One region of the Streptomyces sp. NBC_01334 genome, then DNA from elsewhere that is predicted to be linked to it. Evidence: riboswitches for the same ligand, from Rfam matches in the RefSeq annotation. Region 1 holds a riboswitch; each other region holds the start of a gene.
What was found. Region 1 has a riboswitch for cobalamin ahead of metE (5-methyltetrahydropteroyltriglutamate--homocysteine S-methyltransferase). Riboswitches for the same ligand answer to the same signal wherever they lie in the genome.
Positions count from the first base shown of each region.

Region 1 (7,782 bases):
GATCACGAGGAGGTCGTCCTCCCGGTCGGCGGTCCCGACCAGCGCCGGACCCGGGGTGCCGCGCGCGATGAGGGGGCGTGTACGCAACCCGTGGCCGTCACCGCCGAACACCTCGCGCAAGGCACCGAGCAGCCGCTCACGCGCCAGCCGCTCCCAGTCCTCGACCAGGACGGCCGCGGCCGTCGACCTGCGGGCGGCGAGCTCCCCGCCCGGCGGCTCCCAGGCCAGCACCGGCCAGAGCTCGGCTCCCCGGCGCCGCGCCTCGTCGGCGGCCCGGACCAGGGCGGTGAGACTCCCCAGCGAGCCGCTCACCCCCACGACGACACGGGGGGCCGAGGACGGGCGGAACTCGGACATCGCTTCCTCCGTTCTGCGGGCGCCGACCGGTCCCTCCGGGCGGCGACCTTCCGCAAAACCTCTTCCACCCCAGCTACCCTGCGAGGCTCCGAACAGCCCGTGCGCCCTTCCCTACGTCACCACCCACCCTCCTTGGCCAGTTCCAGGGCTTCGAAGACCGTGAGCGCGTCGCGGAGGGCGGCGACGTCGTGGGTGCGGATGTAGTCGGCCCCGCTGCGCGCGGCGTACAGCTCCGCCGCCAGGGTGGCCGGGCCGATCTCGGGAAGAGCGCTCCCCGTGAGCGTCCGCAGAAAGGACTTCCGGGACGGGGAGACCAGCACCGGTACGTCGAAGCGCGCTCTCAGCCGCTCCAGGTGGGCCAGGGTTCTCAGCGACGGTTCGGGCCCCCTGCCCAGGAAGTGGCCCAGCCCCGGGTCGATGACCAGCCTGTCGTGACGGACCCCTGCCGCTTCCAGCGCTGCCAGGCGCTCGGCGAAGAACTCCTCGATGCCCTTGCACACTTCCGTGGGATAGGTCCGTACCTCGGTGGCGGGACCGCGACGTTGCACGGAGTGCATGACGACGAGCCGGCAGCCGGATTCCGCGAGCTCCTGGTACCGGGCGGGCTCGGCGAAGCCCTGGATGTCGTTGAGATACAGGGCGCCACGCGCGGCGGCGAACCGCTGCGTCGCGGGCTGAAAGGAGTCGACCGACACCGGAACGCCCTCGGCGACCAGCTGATCGATGACGTCGGCCAGCCGCCCCGTCTCCTCGTCCGCGGACACCCTCCGGGCTCCCGGATGGCTCGCGGCGGGCCCGAGTTCGATGACGTCGGCCCCGTCCGCGCGCAGCCGGCGCGCGTGGGTCACCGCGGCCTGCGCGGTCAGGAATCTGCTCCCGTCCGAGAACGAGTCCGGGGTGATGTTGACGATCCCGACCAGCGAAGGCCGACGGACTCCCACCGGTGAGGGATGAGCGCGCTCATCCATGGAGCTCGAGGTTCTGATAGATCTCGGCCGTCACCGTCGAGAAGTTCATGGTCATGAAATGCAGTCCAGGGGCCTCTTCGGCGAGCAGCCGGCGGCACATCTCGGTGGCGTGGTCGATTCCGAGTGCTCTGACCGCCTTGGGGTCTTCCTGAGCGGCGAGCATGCGCTCGGCCAGCCGGGCGGGGACGGCGGCGGTGGAGAGGGTGGGAATACGTCGCAGTGAGGGGACGGTGGTGATCGGCATGATCTCCGGGATGATCGGCGTCTCGCAGCCCGCCGCTGTCACACGGTCGCGGAAGCGCAGATAGTCCTCGACGTCGAAGAACATCTGGGTGACCGCATAGTCCGCGCCGGCCCGGCACTTGGCGACGAAATGGCGGATGTCGCTGTCCCGGTCGGCGGAACGCGGGTGCATCTCCGGAAATGCGGCGACGCCGACGCAGAAGTTTCCCGACTCCCTGATCAGACTGACCAGTTCGGCCGCGTACCGGACACCCCGCGGATGTCTGGGCCAGGGGCCGAGCGGGTCGCCGGGCGGGTCTCCGCGCAGAGCGAGAATGTTGCGCACGCCCTGGTCGGCGTAGTGGCCGAGAATGTTGCGCAGTTCGGCGACGCTGTGGCCGACCGCGGTGAGGTGGGCGACGGGGGTGAGCGTGGTCTCCTGGGCGATCCGCCCGGTGACGTTGACCGTCCGGCCCCGCGTCGAGCCGCCGGCACCGTACGTCACGGAGACGAAAGTGGGCGACAGGGCCTCCAGGCGGCGGATCGCGGTCCAGAGTCCGGCCTCTGCCGCCGCGCTGCGGGGCGGCATGAATTCGAACGAGTAGGAGCGGCCACCCCGTGCGAGCAGGTCGCGAATGGATACTGCGCTGTCTGTTCTTGTGCTGGGGATGCCGAGTGCCATGTGAACAAGCCTTCCGATCCTCGCAGTTCGTGGGCTGCCGCCCCGCTGATGCTGTCTCCGACGCCGACGCCGACGCCGACGCCGACGCCGGGGCTCGGGCTCGGGCCGGGGGAGGACGGCGAGTGCTTCCTCCCCCGGCCCGCTCGGCCTGCCCTCAGGCCTCAGGACCCGGAGAGTTCCTCACGCACGGCACGGGCGGCGGCGACCAGGTTCTCCAGCGAGGCCCGGGTCTCGGGCCAGCTGCGGGTCTTCAGGCCGCAGTCGGGGTTGACCCAGAGACGCTCGGCGGGAATGGCCCTGAGACCGGTACGGAGCAGCTCGGCGGCCTCCTCGGTGCTCGGGACGCGGGGGGAGTGGATGTCGTAGACACCCGGCCCGGCCTCGCGCGGGTAGCCGTGCGCGGCGAGTTCGCGGGCCACCTGCATGTGGGAGCGGGCGGCTTCGAGGCTGATGACGTCGGCGTCGAGGTCGTCGATGGCCTGGACGATGTCGCCGAACTCGGCGTAGCACATGTGGGTGTGGATCTGCGTGTCCGGACGCACTCCGCCGGTGCTGAGCCGGAACGCCTCGGTGGCCCAGGCGAGGTAGGCCGGGCGGTCGACGGTCCGCAGCGGCAGGGTCTCGCGCAGCGCGGGTTCGTCCACCTGGATCACCGAAGTCCCGCCCGACTCCAGGTCGTCGACCTCGTCGCGCAGGGCGAGGGCGACCTGGCGGGCGGTGTCGCCGAGGGGCTGGTCGTCGCGGACGAAGGACCAGGCCAGCATGGTGACGGGACCGGTGAGCATGCCCTTGACCGGGCGGTCGGTGAGGGAGCGGGCGTACGTCGTCCAGCGCACGGTCATCGGTTCGGGGCGGGAGATGTCGCCGGCCAGGATCGGCGGGCGGACGTAACGGGTGCCGTAGGACTGCACCCAGCCGTGCTCCGTGGCCAGGTACCCGGTGAGCTGCTCGGCGAAGTACTGCACCATGTCGTTGCGTTCGGGCTCGCCGTGCACGAGGACGTCCAGGCCGGCCTTCTCCTGGAAGGAGACGACGTCCTGGATCTCGGCCCTGATGCGCTCCTCGTAGCCGGTGGTGTCGATCCGGCCGGTGCGCAGGTCGGCGCGGGCGGTGCGCAGTTCGCCGGTCTGCGGGAAGGATCCGATGGTGGTGGTCGGCAGGAGGGGCAGGCGGAGGTGGGCGCGCTGGGCCGCGGCCCGCTCCGCGTACGGCTGGGAGCGGCGGGTGTCGGTGTCCCTGACGGCGGCGGCGCGGGCGCGCACGGCCGGGTCGTGGGTGAGGGGGGAGTTGGCCCGGCCGGTCAGGTCGGCCCGGTTCGCGGCCAGTTCGCCGGTGATCGCGTCGGTGCCGAGGGCCAGGCCCCTGGCGAGGGTGACGACTTCGGCGGTCTTCTGGCGGGCGAAGGCCAGCCAGCGCCGGATCTGTGGCTCGATGTCCCGCTCCAGAGCCGTGTCGAGGGGCACGTGGAGCAGGGAGCACGAGGCGGCCACGTCGACCCGTTCGGCCAGCCCGAGCAGGGTGCCGAGGGTGGCGAGGGACTGCTCCAGATCGTTGATCCAGACGTTGCGGCCGTTGACGACACCGGCGATCAGCCGCTTGCCGGGCAGGCCGCCCACGGCCGCCAGGGCGTCGAGGTTGGCGGCTGCGGCGTCGGTGAAGTCGAGCGCGAGCCCGTCGACGGGGGCCTTGGCCAGGACCGGCAGGGCGTCGCCGAGCCGGTCGAAGTAGGAGGCGACCAGGAGCTTGGGCCGGTCGGTCAAGGCGCCGAGAGCGCGGTAGGCGCGGGCGGCGGCGCCCAGTTCGGCCGGGGTGCGGTCCTGGACGAGGGCGGGCTCGTCCAGCTGTACCCACTCGGCGCCGGCCGCGCGCAGGTCGGCGAGGACCTCGGCGTACACCGGCAGCAGCCGGTCCAGCAGGGTGAGCGGCTCGAAGTCCGCGGGCACGCCCGGGGCGGGCTTGGCGAGCAGCAGGTAGGTGACCGGGCCGACCATCACCGGGCGGGCGTTCAGCCCGAGGGCGAGGGCCTCCCCGAGCTCGGCGACCTGCTTGGCCGGATCGGCCGTGAAGACGGTGTCCGGTCCCAACTCGGGCACCAGATAGTGGTAGTTGGTGTCGAACCACTTGGTCATCTCGAGCGGCGCGACGTCCTGGGTGCCGCGTGCCATGGCGAAGTAGCCGTCGAGCGGATCGGTGGCGACGGCGTCGCGGTGGCGGCCGGGGATCGCGCCGACCATGACGGTGGTGTCCAGGACGTGGTCGTAGTACGAGAAGTCGCCGGTCGGGACCTCGTCGATGCCGGTGTCGGCGAGCTGCCGCCAGTTGGCGGCGCGCAGTTCGGCCGCGGTGGTCCGGAGGGCGTCGGCGGTGACACGGCCCTTCCAGTAGCCCTCGACGGCCTTCTTCAGTTCCCGGTTCGGGCCTTGACGGGGGTAGCCGTACACGGTGGCCCGTGCTGCCGCGGCTGCGGACTTCGCTGTCACGGAAATCTCCTTCGCGAGACATCTCCCTGGGATCCCGGGACGGGACGCGAGCGCGAAGGGGTGACGAACCGGGCGGACCGATCCCGCGCGGCGCGGCGCGGTCGTTCGCCTGATATGTACGCCGACCCGCCCACGAGGTCACCGGGATTTCCGCGCACGAGTCCTTTCGTGCGCGGGCAACGGGCAGGTCTTCGGACTCACGGGCACGTCTCGTCGTACGGAGTTCGTACGAGACACCTACTGGCCGTCGCTTCCCAGACCCTGTTCGTGGGTCCAGTGCGTATGACGGCGGTCGTTCCCGCTCACCGCTGCGGGGCAGTCCCGGATTTCCACCGGGTTCCCTCTTGCGACGCATCCCGCCTGGCGGACGGGGCGAACCAGCTGCGCCCGCCAGCCTACGGGGCGGTCCTCCGGTGCGGCGGATCACTCAGCCATTCGGATGGTGAGGTGGAACACGCGTTCGGCATGCTTGGAATGTGCCGAGGGCGGGAAACGGCCCACTCGCGTCTCTCGCCCGTGTCCTCGAGACCTTCGCCATCGGACTCGGCTGCGAGATCCGCCGCGCCCGCCGGCTCGTCCGACGGGCTCGCCCTCGCCCTCGCCAACGCCTCCGTCCCGCTACCGTTGGCTTCCGTTCTGCAAGCCCGGCTCGGGGTGGCTGCGCCACCTCCGCCCCCACCCCCACCCCACGCAGCGAGGATGACCATGTCCAAGGACCGTCCCTGGAACCGCAGTCCCGAATCGGAGCCCGCCGGGCAGCCCGAACCGGCGGACATCCTCCCGCCGTTGGCCGGGCTCGAGATCCACGGCATGAACGACGAGCGGGTCAGGGCCCACTGCCTGAATCAGGCCCGATACTGGCTCGCCTCGTACGAGCACCTGCGCCGCCGCAATGACGACCACCTGGAGACCGCCACCAGGTACGCCGTCATCGCTGACGCCTTCCGGCCCGGATCCACGCCCATGGAGCAGTAGCCGCGAGCCCCCGGGGCCGATCGCGGCGGTGCGTCACGCATCCGGCGTCGGCCGGATCTCCGGGGCGAGCTCGGGCGGCCGACCCGTGGTCCACATCGCCCGGACGGACATGCGGCTGATGCGCCAGCCCCCGCGCTCGCGCCGCAGTTCGGCCTCCCAGTAGCCGCCCACCGTGAAGAGAGGGTCGGCGTCCTCACCGCGCTTCCGAAGCGTGGCGTCGTGGTGAACGTGCGTCATCAACGCGTTCCAGGACACCGTGGCCCTCCCCGTGGCCGGTTCGACGTCGACCAGGACGTCCGAGGCGATGTGCTGGGTGCGGGCGTACCTCTCGAGTGCCTCCCTGGTGTGTGCCATCGCCTCGACGCCGTCGGCCGCGCCGATCGGGGTCACCGTCCGGACGTCGTCGGTGACGTAGTCACGGGCCCAGTCGCCCTCGAACCTCCGCTCGTCCAGAGCTCGGAAGAAGCGGCTGATGAGCATGCTGATCTCGGTGTGATCCGGCTGTGTGGTCATAGCGGGAGCGTCGGCCCTCAACCGCGCTTGAGGTCAAGATCGGAGGACGTCGGCCTCAGGGGTTCAGGGCCCGCTCGGTGGTGGGGTGACAGGAGAGGAGGGCGTCGACGCCGACCAGTCGCAGGACCTGCAGGACGGGCTCCTGCGCGGCGGCGATGCGCAACCAGCCCTGCGCGCCGCTCACCTGCCGGTGGGCGGCGAGGAAGACGTTGATGCCGCTGGAGTCCATGAAGGTCACGCCGCTGAGGTCCGCCACGATCCGCGGGGGCGGCACCGCTCCGTCCGCGGAGAGCAGGGCTTCGCCGAGGACGTCCTTGACGTCGTGGTCGATCTCGCCCCGCATGGTCACGACACGAACGCCGTCGACCACGCGATGTTCGACGGACAGGCTCTTCGGCCGGCCCGCTTTCTCGATGTCGGTCACCGTCTCCTCGACTGCGTCTAGGCTGGCCCCCGGGTGAGGGCGTGCGCGGGAGATTCTGCCCCACCACCGCGAGGGCATGCACCCGGGCGGCTGTGCCGAGCGGCATCCCGTGGCATGCATGGCGCGATCGCGGGTACCGGCGCACGTGACCGGGGGAGTGAGGGCGAGGACACGTGGAATCCCACGCCGGAGGCGACGGCAGTACCGGGCTGGACGGCCACCTGATGCGCGCCGGTTACTCCCTGGGCGCGGACGACGGCAGCATCGCCGACGCCCGACACCATGCCGTCGACTTCCTCGACCGGGCCCATGACCACCATCGCCTGCCCGATCCCGCCCGTGCGCGTGACCTCACCCAGTTGGTGGTGAGCGAGCTGGTCACCAACGCCCGCAAGTACGCCCCCGGCCCCGTTCTGATGGAGCTGCGCCTCACGGCCCACGCGGTGGAAGTCGTCGTGTGGGACAGCGACCCGACGGTGCCCGCGGCCCGGCCGAGCGATCCCGGCCGGATAGGCCAGCACGGCCTGGAGATCGTCAAGGCCGTGACGGAAGACCTCTTCGTCGAGCAGGAACCGGTCGGCAAACGCATCACCGCCCGCATCGCCCTCGACGGCCCTCGCTGACCCACCCCGCACCAGCGCCACCCGCACCTGACACGGCGGTGGGTCCCACCCGGCGGCAAGTCCCCAGCCGCTCAACGGTCGTTGCACCGTCACCGGATGCGGTGGGTCTCCCAGAAGGGGCCGAGGTCCTCGTCCGTCATGGACTGGGCGGCCTTCTTGAAGTCGGCGGTGGTGGAGACGCCGTACCAGTGGTCCCGGGCGTACCGCTCGAGGAGCCGGGCCATGGTGTCGGCGCCGAGGATGCGTTCCAGGTCGGCCAGGGCGCAGGGCCCGGCCGTGTAGACGAGGTGGTACGTGCCGCGGTGCTGCGACCAGTAGGCCATGGAGGCGGTCAGCGCGGCGCTGTCGTCGGGCCAGTAGACGTCGGACCAGCAGTCGCCCGTCTCCCAGCCGTAGAAACGGGCGTTGGCGTACTGGGCGAAGCTCTCGTCCAGCCACGGTGAGGTGTACTCGTCGTTGCCGACGATGCCGTACCACCACTGGTGCGCCAGCTCGTGGACGACGGCGCCGCCTTCCTCGGTGGTGCCGAGGAGGACGA
Region 1 is NZ_CP130718.1:8,592,328-8,600,109, forward strand. Features, by position in the region: gene OG736_RS38320 (universal stress protein) at 1-357, opposite strand, end outside; gene folP (dihydropteroate synthase) at 474-1,325, opposite strand; gene metF (methylenetetrahydrofolate reductase [NAD(P)H]) at 1,318-2,229, opposite strand; gene metE (5-methyltetrahydropteroyltriglutamate--homocysteine S-methyltransferase) at 2,391-4,709, opposite strand; cobalamin riboswitch at 4,875-5,106, opposite strand; gene OG736_RS38340 (hypothetical protein) at 5,415-5,684, shown strand; gene OG736_RS38345 (nuclear transport factor 2 family protein) at 5,718-6,197, opposite strand; gene OG736_RS38350 (STAS domain-containing protein) at 6,253-6,621, opposite strand; gene OG736_RS38355 (ATP-binding protein) at 6,795-7,244, shown strand; gene OG736_RS38360 (M1 family metallopeptidase) at 7,334-7,782, opposite strand, start outside.

Region 2 (7,782 bases), 6.9 Mb from region 1:
GACCTGACCACACGCGAGCGACGCCGTCTCTCGGTGGTCGCGCACCGCGACGGGGCTCGCACGTTGAGCGCGTACCACGAGGACGATCCGGACGCCTGCGCCCTGTCGGTGCGGCTGACCTCGGGCGAGGCGGCGGCCCTCGTCGACGCGATGCTGCCGGACCACCACAGCCCCAGCCTGCTGTCCACCACCGAGCTGGGGCTGGTGGCGGAGCGCGTCGAGCTGCCGGGGACGTCGCACTGGAACGGGCGGCTGCTCGGCGAGACCCGGATGCGCACCGGGACCGGGGTGTCGATCGTGGCGGTGCTGCGCCGCGCCGAGGCCATCCCCTCACCGAAGCCGGACTTCCGGCTGACCGGCGGGGACACGCTGATCCTCATCGGCACGAGGGAGGGCGTGGAGGCTGCCGCGGCGATCCTCGCCCGGGAGTGAGGCCGGGAGGGAGGCGCCGGCGCCGCTCCCCCGGTGAGTGCCGCATCTCTAGAAAGAGGCCTCGGAGGACGTCAGGGGCCTGGTCGGCCAGTCGAGCAGTCGAGCAGTCGGGCGCCGATGACCGCGGTCTGCAAGGTGTAGCGGTGGGCGGGGTCGGTCGGGTCGGTGCCGGTCAGGGTGTGGATGCGGGCCAGACGGTAGGTGAGGGCGCGCACGCTGAGCGAGAGCCGCCGGGCCGTGGCGGCGGCCACACAGCCGGTGTCGAAGTACGCGATCAGGGTGTCGAGCAGGGGCTGCGCCCCGCCGCGCGCTCGTTCCAGCGGCCCCAGAGCGCCCTGCACCAGGTCCACCAGTGCCTGCCGGTCCCGGGCCAGGACGGGGAAGACCAGCAGGTCGGAGGCGCGCAGCAACGGCTCGTCGAGGCCCATGCGCTGGGCCACGTCCAGGGCGTTGAGGGCCTCTTCGTAGCTGTGCCCGATGCCGACCGGGCCCGGCCTGGACCGTCCGATGGCCACCTGGGCCCGGCCCGTGGTGGCGCGGGCGTGCCGGGCGAAGTGGGTGAGGACCTCGTCCTGGTCGGCTGGGGCGATGCACACCATCCGGCCGTCCTTGGTGGTGAACAGGATGCGGCGGTTCTCGAAGCGGCCGAACAGCTCGTCCGCCACCTGCCGGGGAACGGGGTCGGTCTCGTCGTACTTCTCCGGGCCCTCGGCCACCGCGACCGCGTGGGCGCGGGACAGCCGTAGCCCGAACCGTTCGGAGCGCGCGGCGAGTTCGCCCGAGGGCCCACGCCCGTGGAGCAGGTCGTCGATGAACTCGCGGCGGGCCGCCTCCTCCTTGCGGACCACCAGCCGCTGCGCGCGCTCGTAGCCGTCGGCGAAGGCGTCCACGGCCTGTTCGACGACGGCGAGGACGCTGTCGGGATCGGCGCCTCTTGGACGGCCCTCCCGGCCGGCCGTGAGGTGCGCGCGGACGAGACCGCGCCAGCCGCGGCCGGCCTCGGCCGCCCGCGCGCCGAGCACCCGGCGGGACTCGATCTCGTCCCGGGTCAGCCGACGGCCCGTGAGCGCGGCGTCCGCCAGGATCCGGTCGAATCCGTCGAGGAACAGCTCGGACGAGTGCGGGCCGGTCATGGTCTCCCCGTTCGGATCAAGCGCTGTCGGACATCGGACACATGTTCCCACCGAGCGGTACGGCGGTGGGACGCTCCGGGGTGCGTCCGGCGTGGCGTCCGCCCACCGGACTCAGCGGCTCGCGTGGACGGCTTCGGCGGACTCCGTCGGCGTGACCGGGCCGGGCGGCGCGCTCCGGGGGCGCCCCGGGGCGAGGCGGCGGGCGAGGGGTTCGGTCCAGCGGGCGGCGAGCGGCCCGAGAACGACCAGGATCAGCACGTACGCGGTGGCCAGCGGGCCGATGCGCGGTTCGACACCGACGGCGAGTCCGGCGATGACGATGGAGAACTCGCCGCGCGCGACCAGGGTGCCGCCCGCCCGCCACCGTCCCTGGGCGGAGATCCCGGCCCGCCCGGCCGCCCAGTAGCCGGTGGCGATCTTCGTCAGGGCGGTGACGGCGGCCAGCGCCAGGGCGGGGAGGAGGACGGGCGGGATGTCCGCGGGGTCGGTGTGCAGGCCGAAGAAGACGAAGAACACCGCGGCGAACAGGTCCCGCAGCGGGGTGAGGAGACTGCTGGCGCCCTCGGCGACCTCGCCGGACAGCGCGATGCCTACGAGGAAGGCGCCCACGGCCGCGGAGACCTGGAGCTGCTGGGCGAGGCCCGCGACGAGAAGGGTGAGGCCGAGGACGACCAGCAGGAGCATCTCGGCGCTGTCGGAGGAGACCGCGCGGCTGATGAGACGGCCGTGGCGCAGCGCCACGTACAGGACGGCCCCGACGGCCCCCAGGGCGATCAGGAGGGTGACGGCTCCGCCCGCGAGGCTCACCCCGGCGAGCAGGGCGGTGAGGATGGGCAGGTAGAGCGCCATGGAGAGGTCTTCCAGGACCAGGATGCCGAGGACGACCGGGGTCTCGCGGTTGCCGAGCCGACGCAGGTCGCCGAGGACCTTGGCGATGACGCCGGAGGAGGAGATCCAGGTGACTCCGGCGAGGGCGACGGCGGCGACCGGGCCCCAGCCGAGCAGCAGGGCCGTCGCGGCGCCGGGGGCGGCGTTGAGCGCGAAGTCGAGCGCGCCTGAGGGGTATTGGGTCTTCAGGCTGGTGACGAGTTCGGAGGCGCTGTACTCCAGACCGAGCAGGAGAAGCAGGAGGATGACGCCGATCTCGGCGCCGGTGGCGACGAACTCCTCGCTGGCCTCCAGGGGCAGGACGCCGCCGTGGCCGAAGGCGAGCCCGGCCAGCAGGTAGAGGGGTATGGGTGAGAAGCCCACGCGTCCGGCGAGGCGTCCCAGCAGGCCCAGGACGAGGATGATCGCCCCGAGTTCGATGAGCAGGGCGGTGGTGTCGTGCACGGGCGTCTGACCTCCGTCGGTCGAAGTCGGTGGTGGCGTCTGTGCCGTACGGGCGTGCGGGTGTCCCGAAGTGGCTCGTCGCTTCGTCAGGGAGCCGGAGAAGGGCGTGGGTTGCCGCCGTGAGCGGCGGGCCGCGTCGCGGGTGAGGCGGTACCGACCGTGGGTCCGCCTGTCTCCACCGCGCGGGGCGAAGAAGGCGTCAGCGCACGGGGTGGTGGCTCAGGGCGGCAGCGCCGGTATCGGGAACGCCGTCGCGAGCGGCGTTGTCGACGCGCACGTGGACGACTCGACCCATGTCACGCCCCCCATCACGTCGGCGGCGACCGCCGGCCCGTTGCTCCACGGCCGGGCGGACCGGCGCTCAGCGGAGTGTAAGCACTTGGTAAAGGATCCTAGCGCACACCAAAAGGTGAAAATCATAGAAATACAGGTCAGATGGGGTTAATGAGGAGGAGAGCAATGTCGTCGCTGCGCGGGGTCGAGCGGCGGGCGTGCCGGACGAGGGCGTCGGCGAGGACGTTCATGGTGCCGGGCCCGGTGCGGCCGAGTTCGCGGGCGAGGGCGTTCACGGCGTCGTCGATGTCGATGCCCGGGGCTTCGACCATGCCGTCGGTGTAGAGGGCCAGCACCGAACCGGGAGGCAGCGGGATCTCGACGGACTCGTACGGGGCGTCCGGCTCGATGCCCAGCAGGAGCCCGGGCGGCACCTGGAGGACCTCGATGCGGCCGTCGGGGTGGCGCAGCAGCGGGGGCGGGTGGCCGGCGCTGGCCAGGCACGCGCGGTGCGCGGTCAGGTCGAGGTGGACGTAGAGGCAGCTGGTGAACAGGCCGGGGTCGAGGTCGGTGAGCAGACGGTTGGTGCGGGCGAGGACCTCGTCGGGGGGCGCGCCGGCGTTGGCGTGGACGGCGGTGCGGACCTGTCCCATGAGCGCCGCCGCGTTGACGTTGTGCCCCTGGACGTCGCCGATGGTGGCGGCGGCCGTGGTGGTGTCGAGGCGGATGAGGTCGTAGAAGTCGCCGCCGATGTCCATGCCGCGGGTGGCGGGGAGGTAGCGGGCCGCCACGTCCAGGCCGGGGACCCGGGGCAGGGTGTGGGGCAGCAGAACGGCCTGGAGGTTGTGGACGAGCTGGTGCTGGGTGTCGTAGAGACGAGCCCGGTCCAGCGCCTGCGCGATCAGCCCGGCGGTGGAGGTGAGGACGGCCCGCTCCTCCGGAAGGAAGGGGTGGGGCCGGTCGTAGGCGAGCACCAGGGAGCCGACGGGACGTCCGGAGGTGATCAGCGGCAGGAAGGCCCAGGCGGCCATGCCGTCCTGGACGACCGCGGGGGGATACGCGCGCCTGAGGTCGGCGAAGGTGGCGAAGAAGCCGGGGACGCCCGTGGTCAGGGTGTGCACGGCGGGGGTGTCGGAGGTGAGCGGAACGGCGTCGAAACGCTGCATGAGGTCGGCGGAGTAGCCGCGGTAGCCGATGATCCGCAGCCGGCCGTCCTCCGCCGTCATCAGGGCGAGGGCCCCGGCGCCGAAGGCGGACGGAAGCTGTTCGGCGACCTGGTCGACCACGTCCCGGACCCCGACGGCCTCGGTGAGCGTGGCGGCCAGGTGCATCAGGTGGTAGAGGGTGGCGGCCCGGCCGGGCGCGGTGGCGGCCGCCGGATGCGGCCGCGGCGGGTCGGTGAGCGGGGCGTGGGCGTGCGCCGAGTGGGTGGGGGCGATGTACACGCTGATGCCGGAGGCGTCCGGGTGCAGCCGGAAGGACAGCCACCGGTCCGGCGGCCGCATGGCGGTGAAGGAGGTCGGTTCGCGGCTGATCAGGGCCGCCCGGTAGCTGTCCTCGGCGATCGGGTCGTCGAGCCAGGGCAGCGCCTCCCAGGGCTTGGTGCCGAGCAGGTCGGGGACGGCGGAGCCGAGCAGCCGGGCGGCCGTGGTGGTGGCGAAGGTGATGCGGCCGTCCACGTCCAGCGAGCAGCAGCCGCCGGGGAAACGCTCGGCGAAGTCGACGGCGGACCGCGCCTGGGCCGTTGCGACCGGCCGGGCCCGGAGCGGCGGCAGCACCCGTGGCACCCCGCCGACCCGCACGGGGTGTCCGTCGGCGGCGGCCCGTCGCAGGAACCGGCCCAGCCGGAGGCAGAGGCCGGTCATGGCCTCCCGTTCGCGCACGCTCAGCTGGGCCGGGTGCGAGGCGGGCCACTGGAGCACCAACCCGCCCCAGACCTCGTCGCCGGTGGTGATCGGGGCGGCGGCCAGCGAGAAGCGGTACGGCACGACGAGCGACAGACGCGGATAGCGGCGCGCCATCTCCTCCGCGCCGCCGATCCACACCAGGCGTCGTTCCCGCACGGCGTCGGACACCGGGGACGCGGCCGTCAGCGCCACTCGCGCCCAGGGCATGGAGATCTCCCAGGGGAGCCCGCCCAGCACGGCGAGCCGCAGCACCGGTTCGCCGGCCGCCGGCAGGTACACGGCGGTCACGGAGGCGCCGGTCTCCCGCGCGGCCTCGGCCAGGACCTTGTCCAGCGACTCCGGACCGCGGCCCCCACCCGACCCGGCAGCGGCAGCATCCGGCACACTCTCACCTTCCCCGCAGCGCAGGGGGCGCTCGCTGAACGACGCGCAGGCCTCGGGGCGCCGAGGGCCGACACCCCTAGGGCGGACCCTACGCCGACCGTGCGGACCCGGCATTTCGTCGGGTCCGCGGACGGCGGCCGTGCGCCGGGGTGAGCCGTCGTCCGCCGTCTTCGCGCCCCGCATCGCCGCTTGTCAGCGCCTCTGTGTGGGCACTACTGTCACCACGCCTTGGTGAACGGGAAATCCGGTGTGATGCCGGTGCGGCCCTCGCCACTGTGATCGGGAAGTCCGGCTCCGGCCCTTGCGGGCAGCCACTGGGTCCTCGGGACCCGGGAAGGCGGAGCACGGGCGGTGGTACCCGTGAGCCAGGAGACCGGCCAAGGCACGTCAACCATCCACGAGGTGCTGGAGAGGGTCTGCTCAGCCATGCACATAGCCGAGGGTTTTCTGCCTCCGGCGCACGCGATCGCCTGGGGCGTCGCATCCGCGCCATTCGTCGTCCACGGAGTACGGTCACTCACCCGTGAGGTCAAGGAGCACCCCGAGAGCACCCTGCTCCTCGGCGCCTCCGGAGCCTTCACCTTCGTCCTGTCCGCGCTGAAACTGCCTTCGGTGACCGGGAGTTGCTCACACCCCACCGGCACGGGGCTCGGCGCCATCCTGTTCCGACCGCCGATCATGGCGGTGCTGGGCACCATCACCCTGCTCTTCCAGGCCCTGTTGCTCGCCCACGGCGGCCTGACGACGCTCGGCGCCAACGTCTTCTCGATGGCCGTCGTCGGGCCCTGGGCCGGTTACGCGGTCTACCGGCTGCTGCGGCGGTTCGACGTGCCGCTGATGGTCACGGTGTTCTTCGGCGCGTTCGTGGCCGACCTGTCCACCTACTGCGTCACCAGCGTGCAGCTGGCGCTCGCCTTCCCGGACCCGAGCAGCGGATTCCCGGGCGCGCTCGGCAAGTTCGGCTCCATCTTCGCCGTCACCCAGATCCCGCTCGCGGTCAGCGAGGGGCTCCTCACGGTGTTCGTGATGCGGCTGCTGACCCAGTCCAGCAAGGGTGAACTGACAAGGCTGGGCGTGCTCGTGACCGGCGGCCGGACCAAGGCGGGCGCCGAGGCCGGGACCGAGGCGGTGGCCCGGTGAGCCGTAACGCGAAGATCAACGCCCTGCTGCTGTTCGTGGTGGCCGCGCTGGCCGTCCTGCCGCTGGCCCTCGGGCTCGGCGACCACAAGGAGGAGCCGTTCACGGGCGCCGACGCGGAGGCGGAGACGGCGATCACCGAGATCCAGCCGGACTACGAACCCTGGTTCTCGCCCCTGTACGAGCCGCCGTCCGGCGAGATCGAGTCGGCGCTGTTCGCCCTCCAGGCGGCCCTCGGCGCGGGGGTCCTCGCCTACTACTTCGGCCTGCACCGGGGACGGCGGCAGGGCGAACTCCGGGCCCTGGCAGACCGGGACACCACGACCTCGACGACCTCGACGACGGCGCAGGCCTCGACGACAGCGACGACCTCGCAGAGCGCCGAGAACACCAGGAAGACCGAGAACACCGAGGCCACGGAGGTCGCCGAGACCACCGCGAGATCCCACCCCTCCGGGAGCGTCTCCGAAGCGTCCGCCCCCGATCGGACCTGAGCCCGCGTGCTGCCGATCGACGCGGCGGCGCACAGCAGTCGCTGGCGCCACCGCCATCCCGTGGACAAGGCCGTGCTGGGACTGGGTCTCACCGTGCTCGCCATCTCCCTGCCGCCCTGGCCCGGCGCGGCCCTGGTCCTGGTGACGGCGCTCGTCATCCTGCTGGGGCCCGCGGGGGTGCCGGGCCGGAGGCTGTGGCGCGCCTACCGGGTACCGCTGGGCTTCTGCGTGACCGGGGCGCTCACCCTGCTCGTGCAGGTCGGCGGCCCGGACCGGTTCGTGGACCTGGCCGACGGCGGTCCGGTGCGCGCCGGGGAGCTGCTGCTGCGTACCTCGGCGGCCTCCCTCGGTGTCCTCCTCCTCGCGTTCACCACCCCGATGTCCGACCTGCTGCCCCGCCTGGTCAGGGCCGGGGTGCCCGCGCCCGTCGTGGATGTCGCCCTGGTGACCTACCGCATGAGCTTCCTGCTGCTCGACTCCCTGCGCCGGATCCGGGAAGCGCAGGCGGCCCGGCTCGGGCACACCACCCGGGCCGCGGAGTGGCGTTCGCTGGCCGGGCTCGGCGCCACCGCGTTCGTCCGTGCCTTCGACCGGGCTGCGCGCCTCCAGGACGGGCTGGCCGGGCGCGGCTACGACGGCACCCTGCGCGTCCTGGTGCCCGAGGCCCGGGTCTCCGTCCGCTTCACGGCC
Region 2 is NZ_CP130718.1:1,695,784-1,703,565, forward strand. Features, by position in the region: gene OG736_RS07665 (cation:proton antiporter regulatory subunit) at 1-432, shown strand, start outside; gene OG736_RS07670 (PucR family transcriptional regulator) at 504-1,565, opposite strand; gene OG736_RS07675 (cation:proton antiporter) at 1,677-2,897, opposite strand; gene OG736_RS07680 (SpoIIE family protein phosphatase) at 3,329-5,461, opposite strand; cobalamin riboswitch at 5,674-5,857, shown strand; gene OG736_RS07685 (energy-coupling factor ABC transporter permease) at 5,888-6,601, shown strand; gene OG736_RS47250 (energy-coupling factor ABC transporter substrate-binding protein) at 6,598-7,092, shown strand; gene cbiQ (cobalt ECF transporter T component CbiQ) at 7,099-7,782, shown strand, end outside.
Region 2: linked by a shared signal. The riboswitch ahead of OG736_RS07685 (energy-coupling factor ABC transporter permease) and the one ahead of metE (5-methyltetrahydropteroyltriglutamate--homocysteine S-methyltransferase) in region 1 are both predicted to bind cobalamin.

Region 3 (7,782 bases), 250 kb from region 1:
TCGCTTCCGGACGGCAGGCCGTAGAGGTGCAGCGCGCCGTCCCAGATCAGGGTCGGCCACCTGACGGACGGGTCCCGCTGCCGGAAGTGGAAGACCTGCTGCTGGGTCACCGCCAACGGCGGCAGAGTGAAGGGCAGTTCGAGCTCGGGCAGCCAGGCGCCGGCCGCGATCACCACCGTGTCGGCGACGATCTCGCGGCCGTCGTCGGTGTGCAGACGCACCTTCTCGCTCCCCCGGACGTCGATGCCGGTGACGCGGGTGCCGATGACCGCCCGCGCCCCGTGCTCGATCGCCCGCCGTACGCAGGTCCCGACGGTCTCGTCGGCGTCGACCACACCCGCGTCCGGCTGGTGGAGCACCGGCCCGGTGATGCGGATGTACGGCCAGCGTTCGGCGGCGGCTTCCGGGCCGAGGAGTTCGTGGGGCACTCCGGCCGCGCCAAGGAGGTCGGCGAGCGCCCTGGGGTCGTGGTTCTCGCCCATGTCGAGCCCACCGGTCGTGCGCAGCAAGGAGGTCGAACCGTCGTCCTCCAGCTCCCGCCACTGCTCGTGGGCCTGTCCGGTCAGCCGTACGTAGAAGGGGTCGGCGTACACCCGCCGGAAGATCCGTGAGCTGCCGTGCGAACTTCCGTGCCGGTGGCCGATGTCGTACGCCTCGATGAGCGTGACCTCGTGGCCTCGGCGGGCCAGTTGCCAGGCGGTGGCCGCGCCCATGAGTCCGGCGCCGACGACGGCGATCACAGTCCCTCCCCGGGGATCCGGTCGGTGCCCGCGAGCGGAACGCGGGCCATGACAGCAGACTCGATCGTACGGGCGACCAGGTCCTCGGGTTCCAGGTGGAGGGGGGTGGGCCCGCGGTGGGCCTTGCCGCAGGCGGACGGCGGACTGTGCACCGGAGGTCGGCCGCGAGACCCTCAGCCCGCGGACGCCCGGTCCTGGGGGAGCCTGGGGTCGGTGGTGTCGCTCGGCCACCGGTCCGCTCGACGGGCGGCGACGATCATCACGGCGAGTCCGCTCAGGACGACGGCGGCGCCGACGTAGAGCGGTGCGGTGTAGCCGAGGCCGGCGCTGATGGCGAAGCCGCCGAGCCAGGCGCCCAGGGCGTTGCCGACGTTGGAGGCGGACACGTTGGCGGCGGCGGCGAGCGGCACCCCGTGGGCGTGGTCGGTGACCCGGGTGATCATGCCGGGAACGCTCGCGAAGCCGAACAGCCCCGTGAGGAAGACCAGGACCACCGACGCGACGGGGTCGGCGGCCAGCAGCCCGAACGCGGTGAGCGTGACGGTGAGACCGGCCAGGGAAGCGATCAGGGTGAGGTCGCGATCGCGGTCGGCGGCCCGTCCCCCGACGATGTTGCCGATCACGAGGCCGCTGCCGTACACGACGAGCAGCCAGGCGACATCCGTGCTGGAGAAGCCGGTGACCCGGGTGAAGGTGTAGGCGAGGTAGCTGAACGCGCCGAACATCCCGCCGTAGCCGAGCGCGGTGGCGGCCAGGGTCAGCCAGACCTGCGCCGAACGGAAGGCGTGCAGCTGGGTACGCAGCCCGTCCGGCCGGCCGGTGGCCTTGCCGGAGGCGTCGGAGGAACGCGGCCGGTCCACCTCGCCGGCCCAGCCCGGTACGCACACGGCGATGGCGACCGCGGCGACGACACCTATGGCGGTGATCGCCCAGAACGTGGCGCGCCAGCCCCAGCGTTCGCCGACCAGGGCGCCGAACGGCACGCCCAGCACGTTCGCGACCGTCAACCCGGCGAACATCACCGCCACCGCCCGTGACGCGCGCTCGGGGGCGACCATGCGCCGTGCGACGAGCGAGCCGATGCCGAAGAACGAGCCGTGGCACAGCGCCGCCACCACGCGGCCGAGCATCATCAGCGAGTAGTTCGGTGCGACGGCGGACAGCAGGTTGCCGACGACGAACAACGCCACCAACCCGGTGAGAACCGCCTTGCGGGGCAGCCCGGCGGTGGCGGCGGTCACCACGATCGCGCCGACCGCGACCGTCAGGGCGTAGCCGGAGATCAGCCATCCCGCCGCGGCCTCGGACACCGCAAGGCTGCGGCTCACTTGCGGAAGCAACCCGGCGATCACGAACTCGGTCAGACCGATCCCGAATCCACCGAGAGCGAGCGCGACGAGCCCGGCGGGCATCTGCCGTGTACGGACGGCCGGTCGGATGTTCATGCCACCATCTTCGCGCGGCGCTACGGCCGCTGACCCGGCGTCGGCTCGCGAACGCGAGAGGGCCCCCGGACGGTTCCGTGGGCCCTCTCGTCGGATCGTCGTGCCGGTCAGGTCAGTGTGGGGCGGCCACCGGCGTGCCCGCGGTCACCGTGGCGGGCTTGGGGTGCAGCAGTCGTTCGGCCAGTTCGCCGAAGACGAGGCCGAAGCCCGCCCAGAGCGTGACCTGCATGGCGAGGGCGGACAGGCGGAACCGCCACAGCAGTGCGGCCGGGAAGTCGCTCGGCACCTCGTTGACGGCGGGCAGGAACTCGTAGGCCAGCCCGATGACGAGCGCGAAGCCGAGGACGGCTGCGACGGTGGCGTTCCAGGTGCCCAGCCTCGGTGCGAGCCGCTTGCCCAGGATCACCGCGGCGACCGCGAGCAGCACGCTGAGCACCATCATCAGGAAGTACAGGGTGGTCCGCTTGCCGATGGTGTCGGGGTCGCCGACCGCGGGCGGGTTCGCCGGGTACTTCAGGAACGGCACGACGTACACGGCGAGCAGGGCGGTCCCCGACAGCAGAAGTGCCGTGGCCCGGGGGCTGAAACGGCCGACGCGGCCGAGGGCGAAGCAGAAGGCGAGGGCGGCGATGCCGCCGAAGGCCACCCCGTAGATCAGCACGCCGGTGGCGAGGCCGGCGGTGGACTGGAGGCTGCGGGAGACGAGTTCGACCTCGTGGTGCTCGTGGCCCGCGGCGTGGGACTCCTCGAAGCCGATCGCGCTGTCGACGTTCGGCTCACCGAGGAAGTAGGCGACGATCAGGGCGAGCACGCCGGCGCCCAGGCCGGCGAGCATGCCCCGCACGAGGAGGCTTCTTACCGTTGCGGAGTTCATGGCTGTGCTGGGGTTCCCCTCGGGATCAGTGGCAGGGGAAACCGAGCAGGTGGCGGGCGTCGTGCACCCACTCGTGAACGTCCTCGCCGGAGACGACGGCTGTCGCGCCCTGCTCCGCGCCGACGAAGTACAGCAGGACCAGCATCAGGACGCCGAAGAAGACCGCCCACGGGGCGATGTCCTTCAGCGGCAACTTGGCGGGTACGACAGGCGTGGTGGTAGTCGGCTGGGCGACATGCTGCGCCATGGCAGGACCTCCTCTGGGAGTTCGCGTCCCATCTCGGTGGTGCACATGACGACGGCCACGGGTCTGACTCGCGATGCGCCCCTTCGGGGTACACCGTCCACAGTGGCGCGACCGTGCCGGGTTCTCACCGGCTTCCGTCTCGCCGTCGTCGATATCAGAGCGACGGTACCGCGTGTCGGGCCCCTGGCCAATACCGCCCCACCTGGCGTGATTCCGCTCTCCACGGCCAGATGGCCCGGATCACCACGTCGGTCCCGCTCAGCGGAGCCTCTCCGCGGTGGTGTCGGGTCGGGCGAGCCCGAGTTCGCGTTCGCCGAGCGGGGCGAAGAAGCGCTCGACGTCGGCCGCGGTGACCTCGGCGAGAGTGGCCGGCGACCAACGCGGGTCCCGGTCCTTGTCGATGACCTGGGCGCGGATGCCCTCGACCAGGTCGGGTGTGGTCAGGGCAGCGCAGGAGACGCGGTACTCCTGTTCCAGCACCCGTTCCAGCGAGCCGAGCCGCCGGGCACGGCGCAGGGCGGCCAGGGTGACCTTGAGCGAGGTGGGCGACCTGGTCAGGAGGGTCTCCGCGGCCTCCTTCGCCGCCGGATCGCCGTGGGCGAACAGCCGTCGGACGATCTCCTCGACGGTGTCCGCCGCGTAGCAGGTGTCGATCCATGCCCGGTGGCCGGCCAACTCGCCTGCCGGCACGGGCCGTACATGACGGTCCAGGGCATCCGGTAGGGGCAGCCCTGCGAGGTCGTCGGCCAACTGCCGGAGGGAAGCGGACGCTACGTAGTGGTCGGCGAGTCCGCACGACACCGCGTCCCCGGCGCCGATCTGCGCACCCGTCAGGGCGAGATGGGTGCCCAGTTCGCCCGGGGCGCGGGCGAGCAGGTGGGTGCCGCCGACGTCCGGCACGAAGCCGATGCCGGTCTCGGGCATCGCGATCCTCGACCGCTCGGTGACGACCCGGACGCTGCCGTGCGCGGAGACGCCGACACCGCCTCCCATCACGATGCCGTCCATCAGGGCGACGTAGGGCTTGGGGTAGCGGGCGATATGGGCGTTGAGGTGGTACTCGTCGTGCCAGAAGGCGGCCGAGGCGGTGCCGTCGTCGTCGCGGGCGTCGTCATGGACGGCGCGGATGTCCCCGCCCGCGCACAGGCCGCGCTCCCCCGCGCCGGAGATGACGACGGTCTCGACGGCCGGGTCGCGCTCCCATGCCGTCAGCGCGCCGTCGATGCGACGCACCATCGCGTGGTTCAGGGCGTTGATGGCCCTCGGTCGGTTGAGCGTGATGTGGGCGGCTCGGCCGGTGGTGTGCAGCAGGACGGGTTCCTCGATGTCGTTCATCCGGATGCCTCCGTCAGGCCGCGGGCCACGATGACGCACATGATCTCGTTGCTTCCTTCCAGGGTGCTGGACGCACAGGTCATGGACGATCTTCTCCATGCCGTGCTCGCTGAGGAAGCCCCTGCCCCGTCCAGCGGGGGAGCCCGGGCGGGCGCCGAGCATCCAGTGTCGGTGGCGCACCGGGCACGCGGACAGGGCTCGCCCCGACGCGGATGGAGAGCGAGCCCTGTCCACCGGCTCCGATTCTCGGGTCCCGGAGGCCGGCGGGCCCATGAGTGCGCGGGCGCCGGCCGTGGTGAACGGCGCACACCCCGTACGAGTGGCGCACACCCCCGCACGGACCGCCGGCCCGCGGGCCGGATCCGCACGCGTGACCTGTGTCGCGCCGGGGAAGGCGCATCCCGGCGGGGCGTCTCCGGGTGCCCGCGCCACCGACCCGCTTGATCGCGCACCCCCCGCGGCGAGCGATACTGGCCTCCGCACGTCGTCGCCACGTCGTCACCGCCCTCACGAATGGACTCACCCACATCTCCGCGACCGTTCCGCCCACGACGCCCTCCACGGTGTGGCAGACCCGTGGCCGTCACACCGGCCCCACCGCTCCGGACGTCCTGCGCAAGCACCTTCAGGCACTCAAGGACGCCGAGACCGTCCAGGACTTCATGGAGCTGCCGGACACCGACACCCCCGAGGGGGAGACGGCCTTCGAAGCCCGGTGGCCGGTCGCGGAGGAGGTGACCGTCCGTGCCCGGCTCAGGCTCGCCGAGTGGTCGGGCCAGGGCCAGGAATGGACGCTGACGGCGGAGGCGGAGCGGCCGTGGGACCAGCGGTGGCCCTCGCCCGCCGGGATGTTCTGGTCCTGGGAGGCGGACACCCCGTGGGGCAACGAGACCGTCACCGGTGAGCGGTTCCTCGCCGCGAACCCGCTCCCGGCGGACGACAAGGAGCTGCGGCGTACGCTGCGGGCCGCCCTGCGGGACACCTGGGCCGTCCACCTCGTCGTGCACGAGGCCATGACACCCGACGAGCTGGGCCGGGGGTCGCTGGTCCCGCTGCTGCCGCCCGGCCTGCACCACCGGGTCGTCGAGCACCGCGCGGCCCCGCACCAGCTGCGCACCGTGAACTGGGCCCTCAAGGAGGCCCGGGTGGAGGTGCCGCGCGGCGGGGCCCTGGTGCTGCCCGGCGCCCCCGCCCCGGCCGACTACGACGCCGCCGAGTACTCGGTGCGCAGCGTGTTCCTGGACGGCACGCATCCCACCGAGCTGCTGGACGCGGTACGGCGCTTCGCGGCGCTGCCCAGGCCGCTGCCGGAGGACGCCGACGCCGCGCTCACCGCACTGCGGGAGGAGTGGCAGCTGCTGACCCCGGAGGAGGAGCTCGCGCGGGAACGCAAGCTCGTGGTGATGTACAAGGAGGCTCTGGCGGCGATGACGGAGTCCCGGGACCTGTACCGGGAGGCCGCCGAGCACGCCCACGAGGCGCTGGCCGCGTACCGGGAGGCGGCGGCCGAGGCCGGGGAGCCGCGGCAGGCGCCGGCCAGGAAGAGCGGCTCGCCGTTCCAGCAGCTGGGCCGGACCCTGGAGCGGTTCAGGGAGACGACCAAGGGCCTGCGTCCGGTGCCGTCCGCCGCACCCGCGGCTCGGGTGGAGTCGCCGGACCAGGACCGCACCGGCGGCACGACCGGCGTCACCGGCCCCACCGGCGGCGACGAACCCGAGGTGACCGACCGGTAGGGGGTCGGCGGGCGGCAGGTCGACAGGCGCCGGCGGGCGGCTTGCAGCCCCCTGTGTCAGCCCGTGCCCGAATTGCCTCGTAACGGGACGTGTCACACGCCCCCGTCTGGATACGCGGTCCCCACGGCACCACGGACCGCCCCGGAAGGGACCAGCACATGGGCAGCGAGCACGGCCCCCGGTCATCGCCCCACCGATCCGACACGACGCTGCGGGTCAACGGCAAGCCCCACACCCTCACCGTCGACCACCGGCGCGTGCTGCTGGACCTGCTGCGGGAGGATCTGGACCTCACCGGGGCGAAGAAGGGCTGCGACCACGGTCAGTGCGGCGCGTGCACCGTCCTCGTCGACGGGCGGCGCGTCAACAGCTGTCTGCTGCTCGCCGTCGCCCTGGACGGCAGCGACATCACGACCGTCGAGGGCCTGTCCGGCGACGGCGACGATCCGCATCCACTCCAGCAGGCCTTCCTGGACCGCGACGCCTTCCAGTGCGGGTACTGCACGCCCGGACAGATCTGCTCGGCGGTGGGCGCGCTCGCCGAGGCGGAGTCGGGGCATCCCTCGCACGTCACGGACCCGGCGACGCCCTCCGGAGGGCCCGTCGCGCTGGACCGGGACGAGATCCGCGAGCGGCTCAGCGGCAACCTCTGCCGCTGCGGCGCGTATCCGCGCATCGTCGACGCGGTCGAGGACGTGACCGGGGCGGGCAGCACATGACCGGGCCGGCGGCCCAAGGGCACGACCGGGGCAACCAGAGGACGTGATCCGGTGGAAACCTTCGCCTACGTACGGGCCGGCAGTCTCGCGGAGGCCGCCGAAGCCTTCGCCGCTCACCCGGGCGCACGCTATCTGGGCGGCGGCACCAATCTCGTCGACCTGATGAAGCTCGGCGTGGAACGGCCGACCGCCCTCGTCGACGTCACCCGGCTGCCACTGGACGAGGTGACGGAGCTGCCGGACGGGTCGCTGCGGATCGGCGCCCTGGTGCGCAACAGCGACCTCGCGGCGCATCCACGTGTGCGTGACCGCTACCCCGTGCTCTCCCAGGCGGTGCTCGCGGGCGCCTCGGGCCAGCTGCGCAACGCCGCCACGACCGGCGGCAACCTGCTCCAGCGCACCCGCTGCCCGTACTTCCAGGACGTCACCAAGCCGTGCAACAAACGGGAGCCGGGCAGCGGCTGCGCCGCCCGGGACGGCGTGCACCGCGACCACGCGGTGCTCGGGTACTCCGGGCACTGCATCGCCACCCAGCCGTCGGACATGGCGGTGGCGCTGGCCGCGCTGGACGCCGAGGTCGAGCTGTACGGCACGGCGGGCGTGCGCCGGGTGGCGGCGGCCGAGTTCCACCGGCTGCCCGGTGAGCAACCGGAGCGGGACACCGTGATCGAGCCCGGCGAGCTCGTCAC
Region 3 is NZ_CP130718.1:8,843,051-8,850,832, reverse strand. Features, by position in the region: gene OG736_RS39450 (FAD-dependent oxidoreductase) at 1-740, opposite strand, end outside; gene OG736_RS39445 (MFS transporter) at 914-2,152, opposite strand; gene OG736_RS39440 (CbtA family protein) at 2,298-3,059, opposite strand; gene OG736_RS39435 (CbtB domain-containing protein) at 3,085-3,306, opposite strand; cobalamin riboswitch at 3,342-3,494, opposite strand; gene OG736_RS39430 (enoyl-CoA hydratase/isomerase family protein) at 3,565-4,641, opposite strand; gene OG736_RS39425 (hypothetical protein) at 5,205-6,374, shown strand; gene OG736_RS39420 (2Fe-2S iron-sulfur cluster-binding protein) at 6,533-7,093, shown strand; gene OG736_RS39415 (FAD binding domain-containing protein) at 7,145-7,782, shown strand, end outside.
Region 3: linked by a shared signal. The riboswitch ahead of OG736_RS39435 (CbtB domain-containing protein) and the one ahead of metE (5-methyltetrahydropteroyltriglutamate--homocysteine S-methyltransferase) in region 1 are both predicted to bind cobalamin.

Region 4 (7,782 bases), 6.1 Mb from region 1:
ACCAGAAACTGCCCGGGATGGCCCGGGCGGCCCACCGCCGTCATGCAGGCATGATCATCCGCGAGTTCCGGCCCGCACTGCACCCCGCCCAGGCGCCGGATCCGGCCCGTCGCCCCTTCGAGTCGGGCCAGGCCCTCGCCGTCGAGGATCAGGAAATCTCCGGTCCCGAAGCGCCGTACGGAGCTGATGGTCGAGCCGCTTTCCGGATCCGGCGTCCCCTCCGCCGGCGGCGAGGACTTCGCGTTCCTCGCGTTCAGTCCGTCCACGGTGCGCAGATCCCAGTCGTTGCTGCCCCACGCCACGAAGGACCGGCTGTCCTGGCTGATCACGATGCCCGCGTCCAGAGTCGGCACGTTCTCCGTGCGGTGCCGAAGACGTCCCGCGTGGAGCACCGTCTCGTAAGCCTCCAAGGCCACCTCGGCGCCCTCCCGCGAGTGGTTCGTCAGGGCCACGAGCGTCTCTTGCCCGTCCACCCGGTCCATGTCGATCACGGAAGCACGGCCGCCCGGACCCAGGGGGTACGACGTGCTCGTCAGGCGGAAGGTCAGGAGGTCGCGGCCGAGCAACCCGTGAGCGAGAAGACCGTTGACCGTCGAAGTCACGACCATGCCCTGCGCTCCCCCGCTCACGCCCACGGGAAAAGCGGTGGAATAGCGGCGCCCGGACAAGGGATCGAGGACCAGCAACCTCAGGGCGTCGTGGTCCGGCGTCGACTGCTCGTAGTCATCGCTGTCCAGCGCCAGGTAGCGGCCGGAGACGTCCGTGTCGTAGAGCTCGGACCATGATCCGACTGGCTTCGACCCGGGGAGCGAGGGGAGCTGCCAACGCCACTTACCGTCGCTCCGCCCCGTCGCCAGAGCGCGGCCACCGGCGCCCAGCACTACGGCGTCCAGGTTCCCGCTCTCCTGCCCGGCCCGTCGCGTCGTCAGTTCCGCCCACCGGAGGGACCCCACCGACGTCGTCCCGCCGTCCCGGTCGGTCACTTGCCGGGAGACCGACATGGTCAGGCGGTCGGATCGTGCCGAGCTCAGACTCACGTCCTCGATGCACTCGTCCGGTTCCAGCAGACCGTCGGGCAGCGCCGTGCCCGGCCCCTGCATGGCCCGCGCGTCGACCTGGACCGCGCGCAGCGACGAGGCGACGGCCGAGTCCTCGCACAGCGTGAACTCGTCGGGGTCGTCGGAGTCGTCGGCGAGATCCAGACCGTGCAACAGCCACGTCCCGTCGTTCGAGAAATCGAGCACACGAGTGGTGCCGGCACCGGTTGCCCGCCATCGCCAGGACAACGGCTCCGTTCGTGACCTCCCGGGCGCGATCCGCCACACCCGGACCTCTCCTCGGCCGGTCGCGGCGGCGACCTGCGCGCCATCGTCGCTGACGGCCACCACGTCCACCGACGACGGCACGTGAGGCAGCAACCATGCCTGCGGGGTGCCGAGGTCCAGGCCGGTCACCACATGGATCTGCCTGCCCTCCCGTCCGACCGTCATGACGGCCATCACCGTGCCGTCCACGGAGGCGGCGACCTTCTGCGGCTCACCGTCCGGAAGGATCCGGCGCACACCCACCAGCGAGCTGAGCGGCTGCATATACCGCATCAAGGCCGTCCGGGTCCGGGGGAGATCGCTCGTGCGCCGGGCCTCGACGGCCAGCAGAGCGGCACCGACCGGGTCTTCGAGGGCACGGTCGGCGGCGTGGGCGACCAGCGTCCGCGCGGTCTCGTCGGCCCTGTCCTGGCGCTCGTTGAGAAAGTAGCCCCAGATGAGGTAGCCGAGGGAGGCGACCAGCAGGGTCAGGCAGGTCACCAGGGCGACACCGGTGCGGCCTCGCCGCACCGACCGTCTGCGGTGCAGTCGGCTGGCCTGCACGAACTCCGCCTCCTCGGCGGACAGTTCGGCGGGCCGCAGCGCCGACGCCGCTCTGGCCGCGGCCAGTTCCTTGTCGCGCAGCAGAAAGTCGACGTGCCGTTCCCCCTCCTCCCACTCCCGCAGCCGTCCTCGCAGCCGCTCGTGCCAGGTCAGGAACTCTCGCGACTCCTCCAGCCATGACCGCAGCGTCGGCCACCGGCACACCAGCGCCTCGTGGGCCAGCGCCACCGTCTCCCTCCCCGAGCTGTCCCGGGCGATGACGAGGAGCCGGGTCCCGGCCAACGTCTGCGCAGCAGAGCGCAGTTCGGCCGGGAGCTGGTCGAAGGCGCGGGCGACGCGGGCGTACTCCAGACCCTTGGTGGGGCGGACTAGGCGTTCGAAGAGGCGGCGGGCGGTCTCCTCGTCCGGTCCGCCCGGGGCCTTGCCGGCCCGGGAGAGCTGGTCGTCGGCGTAGCGAGAAAGCGCCCCGGCGACACCGCCCATCGCCCGGTACGCAGCATGCGTGAGGCGGCCTCGCTCCTGCCGGTCCCATAGTTGCGAGAGGGCGAACTCCACGAGCGGCAGCGCCCCGGATCCGGTGCCCGCGTCTGCGGTGATCCGTTCGGCCAGGCCGGTCTCGAACTCCACCCCGGGCACGGCGTCCACGGGGCGGCGCACCACCTCGTCCAGTTGTGCCGGGGTCATCGGCGCGATCATTTGGAGGGCGCCACTGAGGTCCTCCGCGTGACCGTGGACGACGAGTTCCTCCAGGGAGGCCGAACGCAGGGTGGCCAGGACACTCAGGCGGCGGCCGGACGGATGGACCGCTCGGGTCATGGGAAGAAGGACGTCCATCAGGGCGCCAGCGTCCGCGGGACGCGCGCCCACCGTCTCCTCGAACTGGTCGAGAAGGATGAGGTGACCCTCGGGGCCGGAGTCGTCCAGGATGCGCGCGCCCAGCAGTACGGCCGTCTCGGTGCGGCGGATCCGGTCCGTGCCGGCGCACAGGTCCCGGGCCAGCGCCCGCACCGGCGGGAACTGGCCGCTCAGTGTCTCCATCAGCGTCCGTACCGGGTCGGCGTCCGGTTGGCCGGCGAAGTCCGTGACGGTGTGTCCGGACGCCCGCAGCAACGGCAGGGCGCCGGCTCGGACCAGCGAGGACTTGCCGACTCCCGACGCCCCGGCCACCGGCACGAAGGCGTGGGCGCGCACGGCCTCGGCGAGGCGTTCGCTGTCCGCCCGGCGCGCGAAGAAGACCGCGGCGTCCTGCTCCCGGAACGGGCGCAGGCCCCGGAAGGGGGACGGGCGCAGCGACGGGTCCAGGCCCAGGAGCAGCGCGGCGGGGATGAGGTAGGCCGTGGTGGCGCCGGTGCCGGTCTCCGCGGCGACGGTCATGCCGACCACCCCGCCCTGTTCGGTGTCCCATACCGGTCCCCCACTGAATCCGCGGCCGACAGGGGGACCGCCGCCCGTCGGACGGGCCTCCATCGACGTCCAGCCCTTGCCCACGGGGGCGCGGAGGCGGCCGTCCACCCAGACGCCGTGGTCGTCGGTGTGTGAGGGGAAGCCCAGGACACCGAAGGCGTGGTCCCAGACGGCGGCGTCCCCGGCGAAGCGCACCGGAGCGGTGCCGGCGACCGTTTCCTCCAAAGTGAGCAGCGCGATGTCACCGCTGCCGTCATGGGTGACGGGTCGCCAGTGCGCGACCGTCGCGGACAGGCGCGGGGAAGGCGGAGCAAGCAGCGGGAAGTCGACGCTCACCGGTGCGACGGGAGGCGCGGGCTCGGTGTCCCGCGTCCCCAGCGCGCTCGCCACAACATGCGCGCAAGTGCACAGGGTCCGCTCCGCGACGAGGAAGCCGCTGCCGGTGACCCGGCCGTCCGCGCTCCAGAAGCGAGCGATGGCGCGGACGAGCTCACCGTCAGGCCCGGCTGTCACCGGCACGCCGCCCGGAGTCGCCCGACCCGTCCCGCCGCGCCCAGTGCATGTTCACGGTGAAGTGGGCCTCGGTCGAGCCACGCGCGACCACGACCCCCGCCTCGGCACTGAGCGTGATGCCGAACTCGACGGTGACGGCGTCCGGTGGGCTGGGCAGTGCCCGGGTGCCCTCCAGGACCGCGCCCAGTGCGGGGCGCACCCGGGTGAGCGCCTGCTGGAGGGTCTCCGCCGCTCCGGCGACCGTGCCGCCGCGCGACACGCGCTGGACCCCGGCCGGGCCGTCCCCGACCACCTCCATCAAGACGATCTGACCGTCGTCGAGCACCATTTCCCCCACGTACGCCATCAGGCGCCCCTCCCGCGGCCGTTGCCCCCCACAGGGGGCGTAGGGGGACATTGCAGGCGTTGATGTTCCGCGTCCGCAAGCCGTCCCGGCGAGGACCATCCGTGCGAGGGGCCTTCTGGCGAGCGGGTCCCGGCGGGCCGGTCGGCATGATAACGGTGTGGGGTTCTGCACACTCGAGCCTCGCAGGTCAAAGGCAAGTTGACGGCTCTTGCGGGCCGTGGTGGACTGCCCGAGCCATGTACGGCAGCAGAAGAGGAAGCCGGTGTGAATCCGGCGCGGTCCCGCCACTGTGACCGGGGTAGAAACCCCCGGGAGCCAGGAACTCTCGCCGCCGGTCTCGTCGAACCAGGGCGTGGACACCCTGAGTGAGGACATATCGCCATGCTCGCTCGGCCGTTGAGGTACGCCACCAGGTCGCTGCCCGACCCCACGGCCGGCTGAGCCGATGCGTGCCGATCGCCTCTACGCGTACGGCGCCGCCACCGGCCTTCTGGGCGACCTGCTGCTCGGCGATCCCCGCCGAGGGCATCCCGTCGCCGCGTTCGGGCGGGCCGCCGGTGCCGTCGAGCGGCTGCTGTGGCGGGACCACCGGGGAAGCGGTGCCCTGCACGCCGTCGTGTGCGCCGGCGGGGCCGTGGCCCTGGGAGCAGTCGCCGAGCGGGCCGTACGCCGCTCCCCCGCCGCCACCGTCGCTCTCGTCTCCGCCGCCACCTGGGCCGTGGTGGGGGGCAGTTCGCTGGTCCGGGAGGCCCGGGCCGTCGGCCGGTCGCTCGAGGCGGGGGACGTCGAGGCCGCCCGGGAGCGGCTGCCGCACCTGTGCGGGCGGGATCCGCAGGCGCTCGACGCCGACGGGATCGCCCGGGCGGTCGTGGAGTCCGTCGCCGAGAACACCTCCGACGCCGTCGTCGGGGCGCTGGTGTGGGGGGCCGTGGGCGGGGTGCCGGGCCTGGTCGGGTTCCGGGCCGTCAACACCCTGGACGCCATGGTCGGTCACCGGTCGCCTAGGTATCTGCGCTACGGCTGGGCCGCCGCCCGTCTCGATGACGTCGCCGGATGGCCGGGAGCCCGGCTGACCGCCGTGCTCGCCGCCGTCGCGGGGGACGATCCGCGGGGCGCCGTGCGGGCCTGGCGGGCCGACGCCCGCCGTCATCCGAGCCCCAACGCCGGTCCCGTGGAAGCGTCGTTCGCGGGCGCCCTCGGGGTGCGGCTGGGCGGGACCCTGTCGTACGCCGGGCGGGTCGAGCACCGGCCCGTGCTGAACGGCGCCGCCGGGCGGCCCGTCGTCGCCCGGGACATCGAACGTGCCGCGCGGCTCTCCCGCCGCGTCGGTCTGCTCGCGCTCGGCGTCACCGTCGCCGCGCGCGTCGTCGCCACGGGCATCGTCGCGGGCAACCGGCGCAACCACATCGACCAGCTGAAGGGGCGTACGACATGAGCGGGGGTCTCCTCGTCGCCGGCACCACCTCCGACGCCGGCAAGAGCGTCGTCACGGCCGGGATCTGCCGGTGGCTGGTGCGGCAGGGGGTGAAGGTCGCACCCTTCAAGGCGCAGAACATGTCCCTCAACTCGTTCGTGACGACGGAGGGCGCCGAGATCGGGCGGGCCCAGGCCATGCAGGCCCAGGCCTGCCGGGTGGAGCCGACCGCGCTGATGAACCCCGTGCTGCTCAAGCCGGGCGGTGAGCAGAGCAGTCAGGTCGTGCTGCTCGGCAAGCCGGTGGGCGAGATGAGTGCCCGGGGATACCACGGGGGGCGTCAGCAGAAACTCCTCGGAACCGTTCTCGACTGCCTCGCCGAGTTGCGGGGCACGTATGACGCGGTGATCTGTGAGGGTGCGGGCAGTCCGGCCGAGATCAATCTGCGGCGGACCGACATCGTGAACATGGGGATCGCGCGGGGCGCGCGGCTGCCCGTGCTCGTCGTCGGCGACATCGACCGCGGGGGCGTCTTCGCCTCCTTCTTCGGCACCGTCGCCCTGCTCTCGCCCGAGGACCAGGAGCTGGTCGCCGGGTTCCTGGTCAACAAGTTCCGGGGGGACGTCTCCCTGCTGGAGCCGGGCCTGGACATGCTGCACGGGCTCACCGGGCGGCGGACGTACGGCGTGCTGCCGTTCCGGCACGGGCTCGGGATCGACGAGGAGGACGGGCTGAGGGTCTCGCTGCGCGGGACCGTGCGGGAGTCGAACACCGCCCCGCCCGTCGGCGAGGACGTGCTGCGGGTCGCCGTCTGCGCCGTCCCGCTCATGTCCAACTTCACGGACGTGGACGCGCTCGCCGCCGAACCCGGCGTCGTCGTGCGGTTCGTGGACCGGCCCGAGGAACTGGCCGACGCCGACCTGGTGGTGATCCCGGGGACCCGGGGAACCGTGCGCGCCCTGGAGTGGCTCCGTGAGCGGGGGTTGGCCGAGGCTGTTCTGCGCAGGGTCGCCGAGCAGCGGCCCGTCCTCGGCATCTGCGGTGGCTTCCAGCTCCTCGGCGAGCACATCGAGGACGAGGTCGAGAGCCGGCTCGGACAGGTGGAGGGCCTCGGAGTCCTCCCGGTCCGGGTGCGGTTCGCCCGCGAGAAGACCCTCACCCGGCCGGTGGGGGAAGCCCTCGGCGAGCGGGTCGAGGGGTACGAGATCCATCACGGGGTCGCCGACGTCCAGGGGGGCGAGGCGTTCATCTCCGACGGTCGGGGCCACAGTCTGGACGGCTGCCGGGTCGGACAGACCTGGGGCACGCACTGGCACGGCTCGCTGGAGTCGGACGGATTCCGGCGGGCCTTCCTGCGCGAGGTGGCGGCCGCCGCGGGCCGTCGTTTCGTGCCCGCCGCAGACACCTCGTTCGCCGGGCTGCGCGAGGAACAGCTCGACCGGCTCGGCGACCTGATCGAACAGCACGCGGACACCGACGCGCTCTGGCGGCTCATCGAGTCGGGCGCGCCGCAAGGACTGCCTTTCATTCCACCGGGAGCGCCCGCATGAGCACAGTGTTGTTGTTGTCGACCGCCGACACGGATCTGCTGGCGGCCCGGGCCGCTTCCGGCGCCTCGTACCGGATCGGAAACCCGACCCGGGTCGATGTCGCCGGGGAACTCCCCGCGCTCCTCGACGGCGCCGACATCGCCGTCGTCCGGCTGCTCGGCGGCAAGCGGGCCTGGGAGGACGGGCTCGCCGCGCTCAAGGCGTCCGGCGTGCCGACCGTGCTGCTGGGCGGCGAGACCGTGCCCGACGCGGAGCTGATGGCCGAGTCGTCGGTGCCCGCCGGTGTGGTGGCGGAGGCGCTGCGGTATCTCGTCGAGGGCGGGCCGGCCAACCTGACCGAGCTGGCCCGGTTCCTCTCCGACACCGTGCTGCTGACCGGTGAGGGTTTCGTCGAGCCGCAGAAGATGCCCGAGTACGGCGTCCATGGCGAGCGTGCCTTCGTCGAGGGCCGGCCGACCATCGGGGTGCTCTTCTACCGGGCGCACGAACTGAGCGGCAACACCGCCTTCGTGGACACGCTGTGCGACGCCGTCGAGGCACGCGGCGCCAACGCCCTGCCCGTGTACTGCGGTTCGCTGCGCGGGGCGGACCCGGGGCTGTACGAGATCCTCGGGCGGACCGACACCCTCGTCGCCACGGTTCTCGCCGCCGGCGGCGCGCACGCCTCGCAGGCCTCGGCGGGCGGGG
Region 4 is NZ_CP130718.1:2,478,796-2,486,577, forward strand. Features, by position in the region: gene OG736_RS11290 (nSTAND1 domain-containing NTPase) at 1-3,785, opposite strand, end outside; gene OG736_RS11295 (CU044_2847 family protein) at 3,769-4,131, opposite strand; cobalamin riboswitch at 4,336-4,475, shown strand; gene OG736_RS11300 (cobalamin biosynthesis protein) at 4,577-5,566, shown strand; gene OG736_RS11305 (cobyric acid synthase) at 5,563-7,095, shown strand; gene cobN (cobaltochelatase subunit CobN) at 7,092-7,782, shown strand, end outside.
Region 4: linked by a shared signal. The riboswitch ahead of OG736_RS11300 (cobalamin biosynthesis protein) and the one ahead of metE (5-methyltetrahydropteroyltriglutamate--homocysteine S-methyltransferase) in region 1 are both predicted to bind cobalamin.